DNA from 2 places in the Alishewanella sp. BS5-314 genome. Region 1 is predicted to be linked to the other one. Evidence: riboswitches for the same ligand, from Rfam matches in the RefSeq annotation. Region 1 holds a riboswitch; the other holds the start of a gene.
What was found. Region 1 has a riboswitch for cyclic di-GMP ahead of H1D31_RS07780 (DUF3718 domain-containing protein). Riboswitches for the same ligand answer to the same signal wherever they lie in the genome.
Positions count from the first base shown of each region.

Region 2: another riboswitch for cyclic di-GMP. It lies ahead of H1D31_RS02970 (OmpA family protein); the one in region 1 lies ahead of H1D31_RS07780 (DUF3718 domain-containing protein).

Region 1 is NZ_JACEHJ010000002.1:696,030-703,020, reverse strand. It holds gene H1D31_RS07800 (carbon starvation protein A) at 1-1,603, shown strand, start outside; gene H1D31_RS07795 (cory-CC-star protein) at 1,600-1,884, shown strand; gene H1D31_RS07790 (ArsA family ATPase) at 1,875-2,882, shown strand; gene H1D31_RS07785 (DUF3667 domain-containing protein) at 2,890-3,804, opposite strand; cyclic di-GMP riboswitch class I at 3,960-4,043, shown strand; gene H1D31_RS07780 (DUF3718 domain-containing protein) at 4,150-4,521, shown strand; gene H1D31_RS07775 (amidohydrolase family protein) at 4,685-6,991, shown strand, end outside.
Region 2 is NZ_JACEHJ010000001.1:643,424-650,414, forward strand. It holds gene fliF (flagellar basal-body MS-ring/collar protein FliF) at 1-121, opposite strand, end outside; gene H1D31_RS02960 (flagellar hook-basal body complex protein FliE) at 135-452, opposite strand; gene H1D31_RS02965 (sigma-54 dependent transcriptional regulator) at 469-1,791, opposite strand; gene H1D31_RS02970 (OmpA family protein) at 1,800-2,615, opposite strand; cyclic di-GMP riboswitch class I at 2,751-2,837, opposite strand; gene flhA (flagellar biosynthesis protein FlhA) at 3,011-5,083, opposite strand; gene flhB (flagellar biosynthesis protein FlhB) at 5,080-6,234, opposite strand; gene fliR (flagellar biosynthetic protein FliR) at 6,238-6,991, opposite strand, start outside.

The DNA.
Region 1 (6,991 bases):
CTGCGAAAAAATATTTAAAGTCGATCCGAATTTCCGTACGCCAGCGCATGAAATGCAGGATGGCGTGGACTATGTACCCACCAATAAATATATCCTGTGGGGTCACCATTTTACCTCTGTTGCCGGTGCAGCGCCTATTATCGGCCCGGCTATTGCCGTGATCTGGGGTTGGGTGCCTGCATTCCTGTGGGTGGTATTTGGTACTATCTTCTTCGCCGGTGTGCATGATGCCGGAGCTATCTGGGCCAGTAGCCGCAATAAAGCTAAGTCGATTGGCGCTTTAACCGGCGATATCGTTGGCAACCGTGCCCGCAGTATTTTTATGATTGTGATCTTCCTGGTGCTGCTGATGGTCAACGCGGTATTTGCCGTCGTAATCGCCAACCAGCTGATCAATTTCCCCAGCGCTACGGTGCCGGTTTGGGGTGCGATAGTGGTCGCGCTGATTATCGGCCAGCTGATTTACCGTAAATTAATTGGCCTGCTGATGGTGACAATCATCGGTGTCGTCGCACTCTATGCCATGATTTATGCCGGTCCGATGTTCCCGTTGGCCTTACCCACCGAAGTGATGTTTGGCCTGAATGACCGTCAAAGCTGGATTATCCTGTTATTTGTTTATGCCGCCATTGCCTCGCTGTTACCGGTTTGGGCCCTGCTGCAGCCGCGGGATTATATTAACGGTATTCAACTCTTTATCGGTCTTGGCCTACTGTATGCGGCGGTGATCTTTGCCAGCCCGGATATTGTCGCGCCGGCCTTTAACACCGAGGTACCGGAAGGTACGCCGTCCCTGATCCCACTGCTGTTTGTCACCATTGCCTGTGGTGCTATTTCCGGTTTCCATGGTCTGGTCTCCAGCGGCACCACGTCCAAGCAACTGGATAAAGAGCCGGATGTGCGCTTCGTCGGTTACTTCGGCGCTATTGGTGAGGGTTCATTAGCTCTGGCTGCCATTATTGCCGCGACTGCTGGTTTCGCGACCCTGGCGGATTGGCAGGCAATTTATCACAGCTTCGGTCAGGGTGGCGTTGGCGCCTTTATCCGTGGCGGCGCAAATATTCTACAGGACGGTATCGGTTTAGACATGGTGCTGGCGCAAACGCTGTTGACGGTAATGGTCGTGCTGTTTGCCGGTACCACTATGGATACCGGTCTGCGGCTACAGCGCTATATCTTCCAGGAATGGGGTAGCATTTACAATATCAGTTGGATGCAAAAAGCCGCCCCTGCCACCCTGTTGGCTGTGGGTAGCTGTTTACTGCTGGCCTTTGGTGCCGGTGGCGATGGTTCAGGTGGCATGCTGATTTGGCCTTTATTCGGTACAACTAACCAGTTACTGGCCGGTCTGACCCTGTTGGTGATTACTGTGATGCTGGTCAAGCTGGGACGTCCGATGTGGTACACGCTAGCGCCACTGATGTTTCTGCTTACCATGACCACCCTGGGCTTATTAATCCAGTTAAAAGCCTTCTATGATAAGGGCGACTGGTTCCTGTTTACATTGGATATTATTATCCTGGTGGCCGCGATATTGGTGATCCTGGAGTCAGGTTCAACCCTGACTAAACAGATCAAAGCCAACAAAGCCGCGAAAGCATGAAACTGGATTTAAAGCTGGACAACCTTAAGGCCTGGTTCCGCCAGGCCAACTTCTACGTCGAGGAGGTTTACAATGCCCCCTACCGCTCGGCGATCGCCCGGGTGCAGCGGGAGCAGGATGACCTCTTTATGCTGCTGATCTTCTCTGAAATGATGGGTGTGCCCAACCCAGCCAGTTATTACACGCTGGAGCTGCAACCTTTGTTATTGGAGCGCTTCCATGACTGGCATCTGCGGATGGGTATGGAACACTCGCCACTGGATAATTTTAAATGCTGTTAACCGATAAAAAAGTCCTGCTGGTCGGCGGTAAAGGTGGGGTTGGCAAAACCACGGTATCCTCTGCGCTGGCCGTATTGGCCAGTGAACGTGGCAAAAAGGTATTGTTGGTCTCGACCGATCCGGCGCATAGCCTGGCCGATGCCTTCGGCCGCGAGCCTTTTGGTGACCACATCACCCGCCTGGCTCCTAATTTGGATGGCCTGGAACTGGACCCGGATCGGGAAGTCGAGCAACATCTGGCGAAAGTGACTGCGCAGTTAAAGCGCTTTACCCGGCCAGAGATGTTTAGCGAGATTGAGCGACAGATGCGGCTTACCCGTCAATCGCCCGGCGCACAGGAAGCGGCAATGCTGGAGCGGATTGCGCATACTATTGAGCTTGGTCTGACCGACTATGATTTAGTGATCTTTGATACAGCCCCAACCGGCCACACACTCAGATTACTTAGCTTACCCGAAGCCATGGCAGCCTGGACTCAGGGTTTGCTGAATGCCAATCAGCGCTCCGCCAAGCTGGGCGAAGTGCTGGGGCATCTGACACCGAAAGGCGGGCGCGATATTACCAATCCACTGGCCGATCCGGCTGAACATGCCACGGCCGGCATGGATGAACGTAATAAAGCCATTACCGAAACCTTATTAAGCCGGCAACGTCTGTTACAACGCACCCGCGAATTGCTGCTGGATAAGCAACGTAGTGCATTACTCTTCGTATTAACGCCGGAAAAATTGCCTATTCTGGAGACTAGCCGCGCAGTAAAAACGCTGTTGGATGAAAAATTACCGCTGGCAGGTCTGGTGGTGAACCGCATCCTGCCAGCGCATGCTGATGGTGAGTTTCTGGCGCAGCGTCGTTTACAGGAACAGCAGCATCTGGCGCAAATCGAGCAACAATTTAGTCAGTTACGCCGTTATAAAGTGCCGTTACAAGCCACCGATATTCAGGGTATTGACGCCTTAAGCCGCATGGCCACCCTACTGGCAGCTGCTGGGCTTTGACTATAATTCAGGCCCATAACACACTTAATACCAGCAGGCTGATAAAACCAAGCAGCGCCATACTGTTATAGATGGTAATTGTCAGAACATATTTCAGCAGGGTTTTGGCCCAGCCCTGCTGATAGTAGATCTTTTGGAACAAAAACAAATACAGCGGGATCCAGCACAGTAACAACCAGATCAGCTTGTTACAGATTGTCGTTAACAAGGCCCAGCTGCTATAGTCAGCGGCCAGTTGTAACAAGACTATTGCCGCCAGCATATGCAAAATAAAGCTATGGCTGTGTAAGGCGACAATCAGGTGCTCCATATAAAAGCGACCGGAACGCCAGTAAAGCAGCTTTAGCATTAACGCAAACAACGGCAAGAACAACAGCATCATCTGCGGTGCTAATGAAAAAAACTTATTAATCGCCAGCTTAGGCTGATTGGCCAGTTGTTGCATCTTTTCGTTATAGGCTTGCTGTTGCGCTAACGTCAGAAACGGCAGACGGAATAGTTCCAAATCATGGTCTTCCTGCCAAACACCCTGCTCTACCAGCTGTTGTTTAACGTCAGTCATCACCTGTTGTTGCTGAGCCACACTCTGTGCATCTTGCGGCTGGTTTACCACCACACTGTTGGAAAATAACGATGAAAACAGCAGAAAGGTCAGCACTGATGTAAATAAATACAGCCGCAGCGGTGGCACATAGGGTACCCGGTGGCCATTTAAATAACGCTTACTCAGATAGCCGGGCCAGAACCACAGTGGCAATAAGGTTCGCCACAACCGGCTATCCCAGTTACTGAACTCACCAAAAAACTCAGTAAGTACCCCGCTCAAATTGCGGATATAACTCTTTTTTTCCTGGCCACAGTGGTGGCAAAACGCCCCCAGCAAAGGTTGCGCGCAGTTATCACAACGTCCTTGTTCCGGCATAATTTCAGCAACATTAATGAAAAATTGAACAGCAGCTTAGCGTAAATCACTTTTAGATCACAAGCTTCCGCGACTTTATCGCAATTAGCACACCGTTCAGCGTGTTTGGCGTTAAACTTTTCTTGCGTATAATTTCAGCATTCCTTAAAATGCGCCCCAACGAAAGGCACGGCATCCGAAAGGGTGTGCACGCAAAGCTGCGGATCTAAGGGGAAACCTACGATAGCCGGGCTGCCATGACCGAAACTGGTCTGATATGCTGCGACTCCAGATGTCGATTGTGTCTTTCGCTGGTATTAAAACTATACTTAAGCCTGATCGTAAGGTACAACCTAGGAGTTTGTTATGAAATGTAAACTGTTAACCCTTGCTGCTGCCATTGCTGCTACAGCTTTCGTCAGTTCTCCTGTTGCCGCAAACGATCAACTGGCACAGTCAATTTGTTCTTATGTTGCCGCTGATAACCGCAACGCCCTGCGTAAAACCCTGTCTGATAACCGTTTACGTCTGAGCAACGTTTACTCAGGTATTCAGTGCGACGGTTTAACCTTAGTTCGTTTCGCGATTAAAAGCGGTGCTAACGATACCGCCGACTTTATTATCAAGCAGTTACCTGGTAGTCAGGTTGCAGCCTCAGGCGATATCGAATGGGCGCAAAGTAATGGCTTTGGTAGCTCACCGGTAATCGAGTCTCTGCAAGCCCGTGCTGGCGGCTAAGTCTGGCATCTTGCTTAAATAACGGCACCTTGGGTGCCGTTTTTATTTCTGTCCCTCCAGACGATACTTTTGCCGCATCACCCACCCCGCTACCTTAACTTTATGATCGCTTTATGCCACTCTGCTATTCTCGTTAACAGAATAATAAGATTAAGGATCAGCCATGCTTTATTTTAAGCCCAGCCTGCTGGCACTCGCCCTGGCCAGTTTACCGTTACAGGCCGACACCCCGGCCACCGAGTGGCAGGTTAATGCGCCGCAGGGAGAATTTAGCCAGGTTGATATTCAGGTCCAGCAAGGTAGCTGGATGAATGTCAGTGTAAGCCCGGATGGTAAAACCATCGTTTTTGATTTGCTGGGTGACATCTATAGCATGCCGATCAGCGGCGGAGCCGCGACTGCCCTGACCAATGATATCGCCTGGAATATGCAGCCGGTATTTAGTCCGGATGGCAAATATATTGCCTTTACCTCTGATCGCGATGGCGGCGACAATATTTGGATTATGCGCCCCGATGGCAGCGAACCCAGAGCCGTCACCAAAGAAAGCTTTCGTCTGTTAAATAGTCCAGCCTGGAGTCCGGACGGTCAGTTTATTGTCGCCCGTAAGCACTTTACTGCCAGCCGCTCCCTGGGAGCCGGTGAAGTCTGGCAATACCATATCAGTGGTGGCAACGGTGTGATGCTGACAGAGCGGCCGAACGATCAGAAAGATCTTGGCGAACCGGCGTTTTCACCTGATGGCCAATATATCTATTTTTCGCAGGACGATACGCCGGGTAAAACCTTTCATTACAGTCAGGATTCAGAAAGCGGTATCTATGCTATTAAGCGCTTTGAGCGCGCAACCGGCAATATTGAGGTATTACTGGCCGGTGCTGGTGGTGCCATTCGTCCGACCCCATCTCCGGACGGTAAATATCTGGCCTATATCCGGCGGGTCGATTTCCAAAGTACCTTGTTTTTATATGATTTAACCAGTGGCGAGCATATTAAACTGTACGATGGTCTGGACCGTGATATGCAGGAAACCTGGGCTATTCACGGCGTTTACCCTACCCTAAGCTGGACACCCGATAATCAGCAGTTAGTGTTCTGGGCCGGTGGCGAGATTAAAACGCTGCGACTCAGCGATAAAAGCGTCAGCACTATTCCGTTTAGTGTCAATACCAGTAAACAGATCCAAACCGCGCTCAGAGTGAAACAGGATCTGGATCAGTCACAGTTTGATACTAAGATGTTGCGCTTTGTTCAGGTTTCACCGGATGGTAAACAAGCCGTCTTTACTGCTCTGGGCCATTTGTATATCACCGAACTTAACAATCCCAGACCGCGGCGTTTGACCCGGCAAACTACCGATTTTGAATTCTATCCGCAGTTCTCGCGCGATGGTCGTGAGCTGGTCTATGTCAGTTGGAATGATCAGACACAGGGTGCAGTCAATATTCTGAATTTACGCAATAACCGGGTGACCAAACTGACTACAGAGCCTGGTAAATTTATTGAACCTACCTTTAGTCCGGATGGGCGCACCGTGGTATACCGTAAAATTGGTGCCGGCAGCCTGCTGCCAAAACAATGGTCAATGAATACCGGTCTGTATAAAGTCAGTAGCCGTGGCGGCGAAGCTGAGCTGATTGCCCGCAATGGCCGCGCTCCGATGTTTGGCGCCGGTAATGACAAGGTCTATGCGATGGACTTTGGCAGCGCCCCCAGACTGATCAGTATTGATTTGACCAAACATACGCAACAAACCCTGTACAGTGTCAAGTTTGGTACCGAATTTAAGCTGTCGCCGGATGGTAAATATCTGGCTTTTGCCGATCGCTTTAAAGTCTTTGTCACCCCCTTTGTCGAACGCGGCCGGCCAATTGAAATTGCCGCCAACGATAAGCAATTTCCGGTTAAACAGCTGTCGGTGCGTGCCGGCGAGTACATTAGCTGGGCCGGTGATAGCAGCAGCCTGTACTGGAGCCTGGGGCCGGAGCTTTACCAGCAACAGGTCAGTGGCTTGTTCGATCTGTCTGCAGCGAAAAGCCCGGAGCCAAAAATCACCCAGTTAGGCTTTTCGGCGCCCGTTGACATCCCACGCGGTACCGTTGCCTTTGTCGGTGGTCAGGTTATCACCATGCAGGGTGACAAGGTATTACAGGATGCGGTGGTGCTGGTCAGCGATAACAAGATCAGCGCTGTCGGCAGCCGCGACGAGATCGCTATTCCCAAAGACGCCAGGGTGTTTGATATTAGCGGTAAAACCCTGATGCCCGGCCTGTTCGATGCCCACGCGCATGGCAGTCAGGGCGTGCAACAAATTACCCCGCAGCAAAACTGGCAAAACTATGCGGCTCTGACGTTCGGGGTGACCAGTATTCACGATCCGTCGAATGATACCCGCGAAATCTTTAGTGCCAGCGAGCTGCAGCGTAGTGGTCAGATTGTCGGACCACGGATTTTCTCCACCGGCACCATC
Region 2 (6,991 bases), on a different contig from region 1:
CGGCCAGACTTTTGTCTTCGGTCTTTAACCAGTTAACCTTGCCGGATAGGTCAGCAAGCTTTTTTTTCAGTGCGCCGTCCGGTAGTGACGCCGGCAGCTTGGTTGCAAGTTCGCCTTTCATCTTTATCGTTTCCTTACAGCGACATGCGCATTACATCATCAATGCCGCTCAGTATCTTGTTGCGGATCTGCATCAGCATCGAGAAACTCAAGTCGGCCTTCTGACTGGCGACCATGGCACCCACTACGTCATCACTGCGTCCGGCATCAACCGCCGCCATCAGATCCGCAGCGATGTTCTGCTCAGTATTCACTGCCCGCACAACCTGTTTAAAATCCGCGGCCAGGCCGATTTGGTTATCTGCCGGCATCACTCTTTCACCGGCAGCCACCTGCTGCATCTGGGCCATAATGTTTAGTAAACTTTGTTGATTATTTACTGGCGAAACCATCTGTTATTCCCTTTAATCAGGCAAAAGCATCTAAATCCAGGCCATGCTCACGCATCGCGGCCAACTTGTAACGTAGCGCCCGGGTACTCATCCCCAACGCTTCCGCCGTTTTGGTACGGTGACCATTGTATTTATTCAATAAATCCAAAATGTAATCGAACTCAGCCTGCTTCTTACTTTGTTTAAGCAAGCCGGCACAAAAGCTGGCTGCCGGCAGATAGCAGGCCGGCAGATTAAGATCCTGTGGCTGGATTTCACTGCCTCTGGCCATCACCAAGGCGCGTTGCACGGTGTTCTCAAGTTCCCGCACATTACCCGGCCAGTTGTACTGCACCAGCAGATCGCGGGCAGCTTTACTCAGGGTATATTTGCCCTGTGCGTACTTTTGAATAAAAAATTCGGTTAACGGCAAGATATCGTCCCGCCGCTCACGCAGCGCCGGCCAGCTCAGTGGCAGAACATCAAGCCGGTAGAATAAATCTTCCCGGAACATGCCCTGCTGCACCTGGGTACGCAGATCTTTATTGCTGGCGGCAATAACCCGGATATCCAGCTTAATCCGCTGATTACTGCCAAGCCGCTCTAATTCGCGCTCCTGTAATACCCGCAGTAACTTCGCCTGCAGATTTAACGGCAACTCTGAAATCTCATCCAGCAGGATGGTGCCGCCATTTGCCGCCTCAAACTTACCCACTTGCTGCGCAACGGCGCCGGTGAAAGCCCCTTTGTTGTAACCAAACAACATGGCTTCCAGCATATTTTCAGGGATGGCGGCACAGTTCACGGCGACGAAGGGTTTAGCTGCGCGCTCAGATGCCTGATGGATAAACTGCGCCAGTTTTTCTTTGCCGGTTCCCGATTCGCCCAGGATTAGAACTGAGGCCTCCGTTTGCGCGGCACGGTTTGCCAGTTGCAGGATCTGCCGGCTTGACTGCGATACGGCGACAATGTCTGTCAACCCACGCTGCATCGCTCTGGCGTTGCGTAAAGTGGTCTTCAGTTGCGAAGCCATAAAGGGTTTAAGCAGATAATCGATAGCGCCATGCTGCAAACTCGCCGAGGCCAATTCGCTTTGTTCTTTTGTTACCAGACTGACAATATGAGCTGTCGGTAAGCGCCGGCTCAGCAACAGCACCAAATCAATTAAATCCATCTTGCCAAGATTACTGTCGGCGAAGATCACCAAAGGCTGATATGTATTACAGTAACTCAGCACCTCCTGGGCCTGATCGGTATGTAACAGCTGAAAACCTTCAGCGTTAATACAAGCTGCCATTTCCTGCGACGGGCTAAGCTGACTTAGCCAGAGTACGTAATCTTTATTCATCGATAATCTCATCTTGGTCCTTACCGGATCAGCCTGACAACGACACGGCGGTTGGGTTGATTGGCAGCCACCGGATAACGGTTACCATGAGCTCTGACTTCCAGCATGGCAGCTTTTACCCCCAGTTCGAGGAAGTATGCTGCGGCATCATCGGCACGTTCCCGGGATAACAAACGATCGGCCAGCTGATCTCCAGTATCATCAGCATGCCCATCAATCAAAATGCGTTGCACTGCCTTGTCATACTGCAGATAGCTGACGAGTTGTCGAAGTTGTGTTTGCTGCGCGCTGGACAGAGTGCGCTGCCCCCGCTGCATTTCCAGACTCAGGTCCCGGGCTTGCTGCCAGGTCAGCGGTGCCATCTTCGTCACACACTGCCGGAACCCATCCACCGCCTGGCGCCCTTCGATACTGGTCAGCGTTAACCGCACATCGGTATCGTCCGTCTGAAACTCGAACAGCAACCAATACCCCAGATGCAGTTGCTGCAACCATAGCAATGGTGCTTCACGAAATTCGATACGTTGCGCTGCAATTGCTGAGGCACTAAAAACGGTGCCGCCGCGGCGCAAAGCGGGTGCTTGCCAGTCGGCATCAATAACCTGTAACCGGGCAGAATTGACATGTAAATTCGGCTGTTCGAACTCAAACTGCAGGGTTAACGGCTCGGCCGGTGCGGTCATAAACTGCACCTGCCCCAAACCGGTGACCTGTTGTTGTAACTGACAGAAGAAAGGATCGGCAACAAGTACCCAACGCGCCTGTTCCGGCGGTTGCTGATAATGTGCGCTTAGAAGCGACAGGCTTGTTAGCCAATAAGCAAGATAAGATGTCAAATCGCTGTTCCCATCAACATGTTTAATAGACTAATACTTAGTTACTACACATATTAAAAGGAAACTGCACTTTTCAGGGGGGCGAACACCGGGCAAGCCGGGGGCGCTGACACTCATTACAGAATATCACTGAGTTAATGCAACCCCGCTATCATCCGCGTTATGCGTTTAGACCGGAGGCTTTGCGTCCTGCCCTTTCGGTGCAGTTTGCCTTTTAATTGTCTCTGTCAGGCTAGTTTCGTTTAAACAAAAACTGAACCCAAGCTGAATAACATTCAAAAAGATATCGGAATTCCGATAGCTTAGCAAGAAATTCCGGATGAAATTCTGATGACAAGACGGCGAATCACTCTTGGCTGACAGAATTTCAATGTTTAAAAACAAATACATAGGTGTTAGCCGAGTGCACCCAGCACATTTACCCTTACACTTTCCGGAATTTCGTTGTATGACAGCACCTGCAAGCCATTACGGGTAAAGGTTCTGGCATATCGTGCCAGCAGCGGGCGTAGCTGAGGCACCACCACCAGCACCGGTGTTACACCTGCTTGCAGCAACTGCTCTCTGACTAAGGGCATATTGCGCTGAAACTGGCTGAGCAGGTTTGGTGCCACCGGAAAACTGTCAAGTGCCACCTTCCCGGATTGCATCGCCTGATTCAGTGCACTTAACAGCGTATGTTCCAGCTTTTCGTCCAGACTGTATGCCGCTAACTCATCACGCTCACCGAGCAATGGTTGTACCAAGGCCTTTTGCAGCGCACAGCGCACATCGGAGGTCAGGAGGATCGGATCTTTCGTTACATCTGCACTGTCAATAAGGGCGCTGGCGATGGTCACCACGTCGCTGATACTGACCTGCTCGCGCAGCAGATTACGCATGACTTTCAGCTGTAAGTTAGCCGGTAGCGCCTTTTCCAACGCTTCCGCCAAACCGGGCGCAACCGCAGTCAGGCGCTTCTGAAACTGTTTGACATCCTCATAGCTGAACAGCTCTGCCAGATTATCTTTCACCACCTTACCAACGTGAGTGGCGATGACGGTTGCCAGATCAACCACCGAATATCCCAGATTCAGTGCTTTGGCCTTCTGTTGACCGTCGACCCACACCGCCTCCAGGCCGTAGGCCGGATCCCGGGTTAACTCACCGTCTAACTGGCCATAGGTGTCGCCGGTATTCAGCGCCAGCAGTTGTTGTGGCTGCAGGCGGGCACTGGCCTGCGTCACACCTGACAACTTGATCCGGTATTCCTGCGGGTTCAGTTGCAGATTATCTCTGACCCGAACCTCCGGTAGTAAATAACCGCATTGCTCTGACAAGGCTTTGCGCACGCCACGCAGGGTTTGGATCAGCTCCTCGCCCTGTGTTTTATCTGCCAGATACACCAGACGAAAGCCTAATTCGACCGCCAGCGTGTCGACATAGGGCAGATCGTCCCAGCTCAGTGTTTCTGCCGGTACGGCCAGGGTTTCGTTCAGCAGCTCGGCTTCGGCCACCTGCGGATGGATCCGGTTTTGCTGCAGGCGCCAGGCCACATAAAGTAGCGGCAGGCCAAAGCCGATAAAGGCCATGCCCGGCATGCCCGGTACCAACCCCAAGAGCACCATAATGCCACCGGCGGTAAAGAGTACCCGGGGGGACGCCAGTAACTGACGACCGACCTCATCCGACATTTCTCCTTCATCGTTCATCCGGGTAACGATAATGGCAGCAGCGACGGCAAGCAGCAAAGATGGCACCTGCGCCACCAAACCATCACCAATAGTCAGCAGCGCAAAACGCTGGAAGGCTTCAGCCATACCCAGGCCATGCTGGAACACCCCGATACTGATCCCGCCCAGCAGGTTAATGACCAGAATAATTAAGCCGGCTATGGCATCACCACGGACAAATTTAGAGGCACCATCCATCGAGCCGTAAAAATCCGCTTCCCGCGATACGGTCTGGCGTCGTTCCTTGGCCTGCTCTGGCCCAATCAAACCCGCATTCAGGTCGGCATCAATTGCCATCTGCTTACCGGGCAAAGCATCCAGCGTAAAGCGTGCCGCGACTTCTGAGATCCGTTCGCCACCTTTGGTGATCACCACAAAGTTGATAATCATCAGGATCACGAACACCACCATACCGACCACATAGTTGCCGCCGATCACCACTTCACCAAAGGCCTGGATCACCCGGCCCGCCACATCAGAGCCTTCATGGCCGTGCAGTAACACCACCCGGGTCGATGCAATATTCAGCGTCAGGCGCATCAGCGTCGCGACCAGCAGCACGGTCGGGAATACGGAAAAATCTAATGGCTTGCGGGTAGAAACGGCGACCAGTAGTACGATCACCGACAGCACTATGTTAAAGGTGAATAGCAAATCCAGCATCCAGGCGGGCAGTGGCAACACCACCATTGCCAGAATCGCCAGCAATAGCACCGGAATCGCCGTATAGGGCTGAGTTAAACTACGCCAATTCACGTTTTACTTCCTCTGTTAGCCTGCTGTTGCAGATGAGTTGGGATCTTAAGTTCAGGGATGGGCGCCGGTTGTTGCCCCCGTCCCTGCCGCCAGGCTCTGAGCTGCATCACATAAGTCAGAACATAGGCCACAGCGGTATAAAGAGCTTTAGGGATTTCCTGATCGACCCGGGTTGAGAAATACAGTGCCCGCGCCAGCGGCGGTAATTCCAGCACCGTCAGGCCGGAGCGCTCAGCAACCGCTTTGATCCGCAGCGCCATCTCATCAACGCCCTTGGCGACAACATAAGGCGCCTTTGCCTTCTGCTCACTGTATTTCAGGGCAACCGCAAAATGACTGGGATTCATCACCACCACATCGGCTTTGGGTACCCGATCTTCAATGCGTCGGTTAGCCAGCTGATATTGAATTTGTCGGATCCGGCTCTTTAATTCCGGACTACCATCGGCTGACTTACGCTCTTCCTTTACCTCCTGCCGGGTCATCTTTATCTTACTCAGTACCTTGTGTTGCTCATAAGGCACATCGATCGCAGCAACCAGCAGCAATAAGGTCACCGTCAGCATCAGACAGAGCGCCAGTAGCCCCAGGCCTTCGCTTAAGGCTTGTTGCAGGCTGACGCGCTGTAAAAACAGTAATTTCTGCCAGATATGACTTAAAAAGCCATACAGACAGCCGCCGAGTAACAACACCTTTAATACCGACTTTGCCAGCTCAACCAGGGCGTTCATACTAAAGATGCGGGCGATGCCTTTTAATGGATCCAGGTTACTGAACTTTGGCCTGACCAACTTGGCGGAGAAGTTAAAGCCACCGGGTAAAGAGCCGGCAATCCACATGGCCAGAAACAGTAATAACAAAAATGGCAACAAGGCCGTGAGCATCTGTAACAATGCGTCACCGATCGCCAGCGGCAGCAGTTTTTGATCTGCCAGCATCTGTTGGTCCAACTGAAAACTACGTTGCATCAGTAAAATAAAAAACTCATATAACAAGCCGGCAAACCACAAGATCCCGGCAACACCGAGCATCAGCAGGATGGCGGTATTTAACTCCTTCGAGCGTGCTAATTGCCCGTCTTCACGTGCTTTTTTCAGCCGCTTCTCGGAGGGCTGTTCGGTTTTTTCCTGTCCGCCGCTCTGCTCTGCCATCTGCTACCCCATCAGCTGTCGCATGCTGCTTAACACATGGCTGGCCAAGCCGGAGAAAGCACTGCCGGTTTGACTTAACGTCAGAAAAACCGCAACAAAACCCAGCAGTAACGTCATTGGGAAACCCAGCACGAACAGATTAAGTGACGGTGCCGAACGGCTGGCGACACCGAAAGTCAGATTCACCAATAGCATTGCCAGCACAGCGGGTAAGGCGATCAGCAGCGCAGCAGCAAAGATCCAGCCAAACAACTGGACGATCAGCATCAGGTTCAGCTGATATAAACTGCTGCCAACCGGCCAAAGGCTAAAGCTGTCAACCAGGATCGCCAGGGTGATCAAATGACCATTTAGCCCAAAGAACAGCAGCACCGTCATCACCCAGAACAGCTGACTGAGCAGCGAGACATTGTCGCCACTGCCCGGATCCATCATCATCGCCATCGCCAATCCCATCTGCATAGACAGGATCAACCCCACCAATGCCAACACTTCAAACAGCATCCGCAGTGCTAATCCCAGCACTATGCCAAACACCAGTTGCTCCACTGTCAGTAACACGGCATCAAGCGAAAAGGGATCTACCGCCGGCATTGCCGGTAACAAAGGGCCGGCCAGAAAGCTCAGAAATAGCGCCAGTAAGATGCGTGCCCGCGGCGGTACCGCCGGATTATCAAAGGCTGGCATTGCCCACAGCAAGGCAGAAAAACGCACAAAGGGCCACCAAACGGTACCAATCCAGGTCATCAGCTCGGCA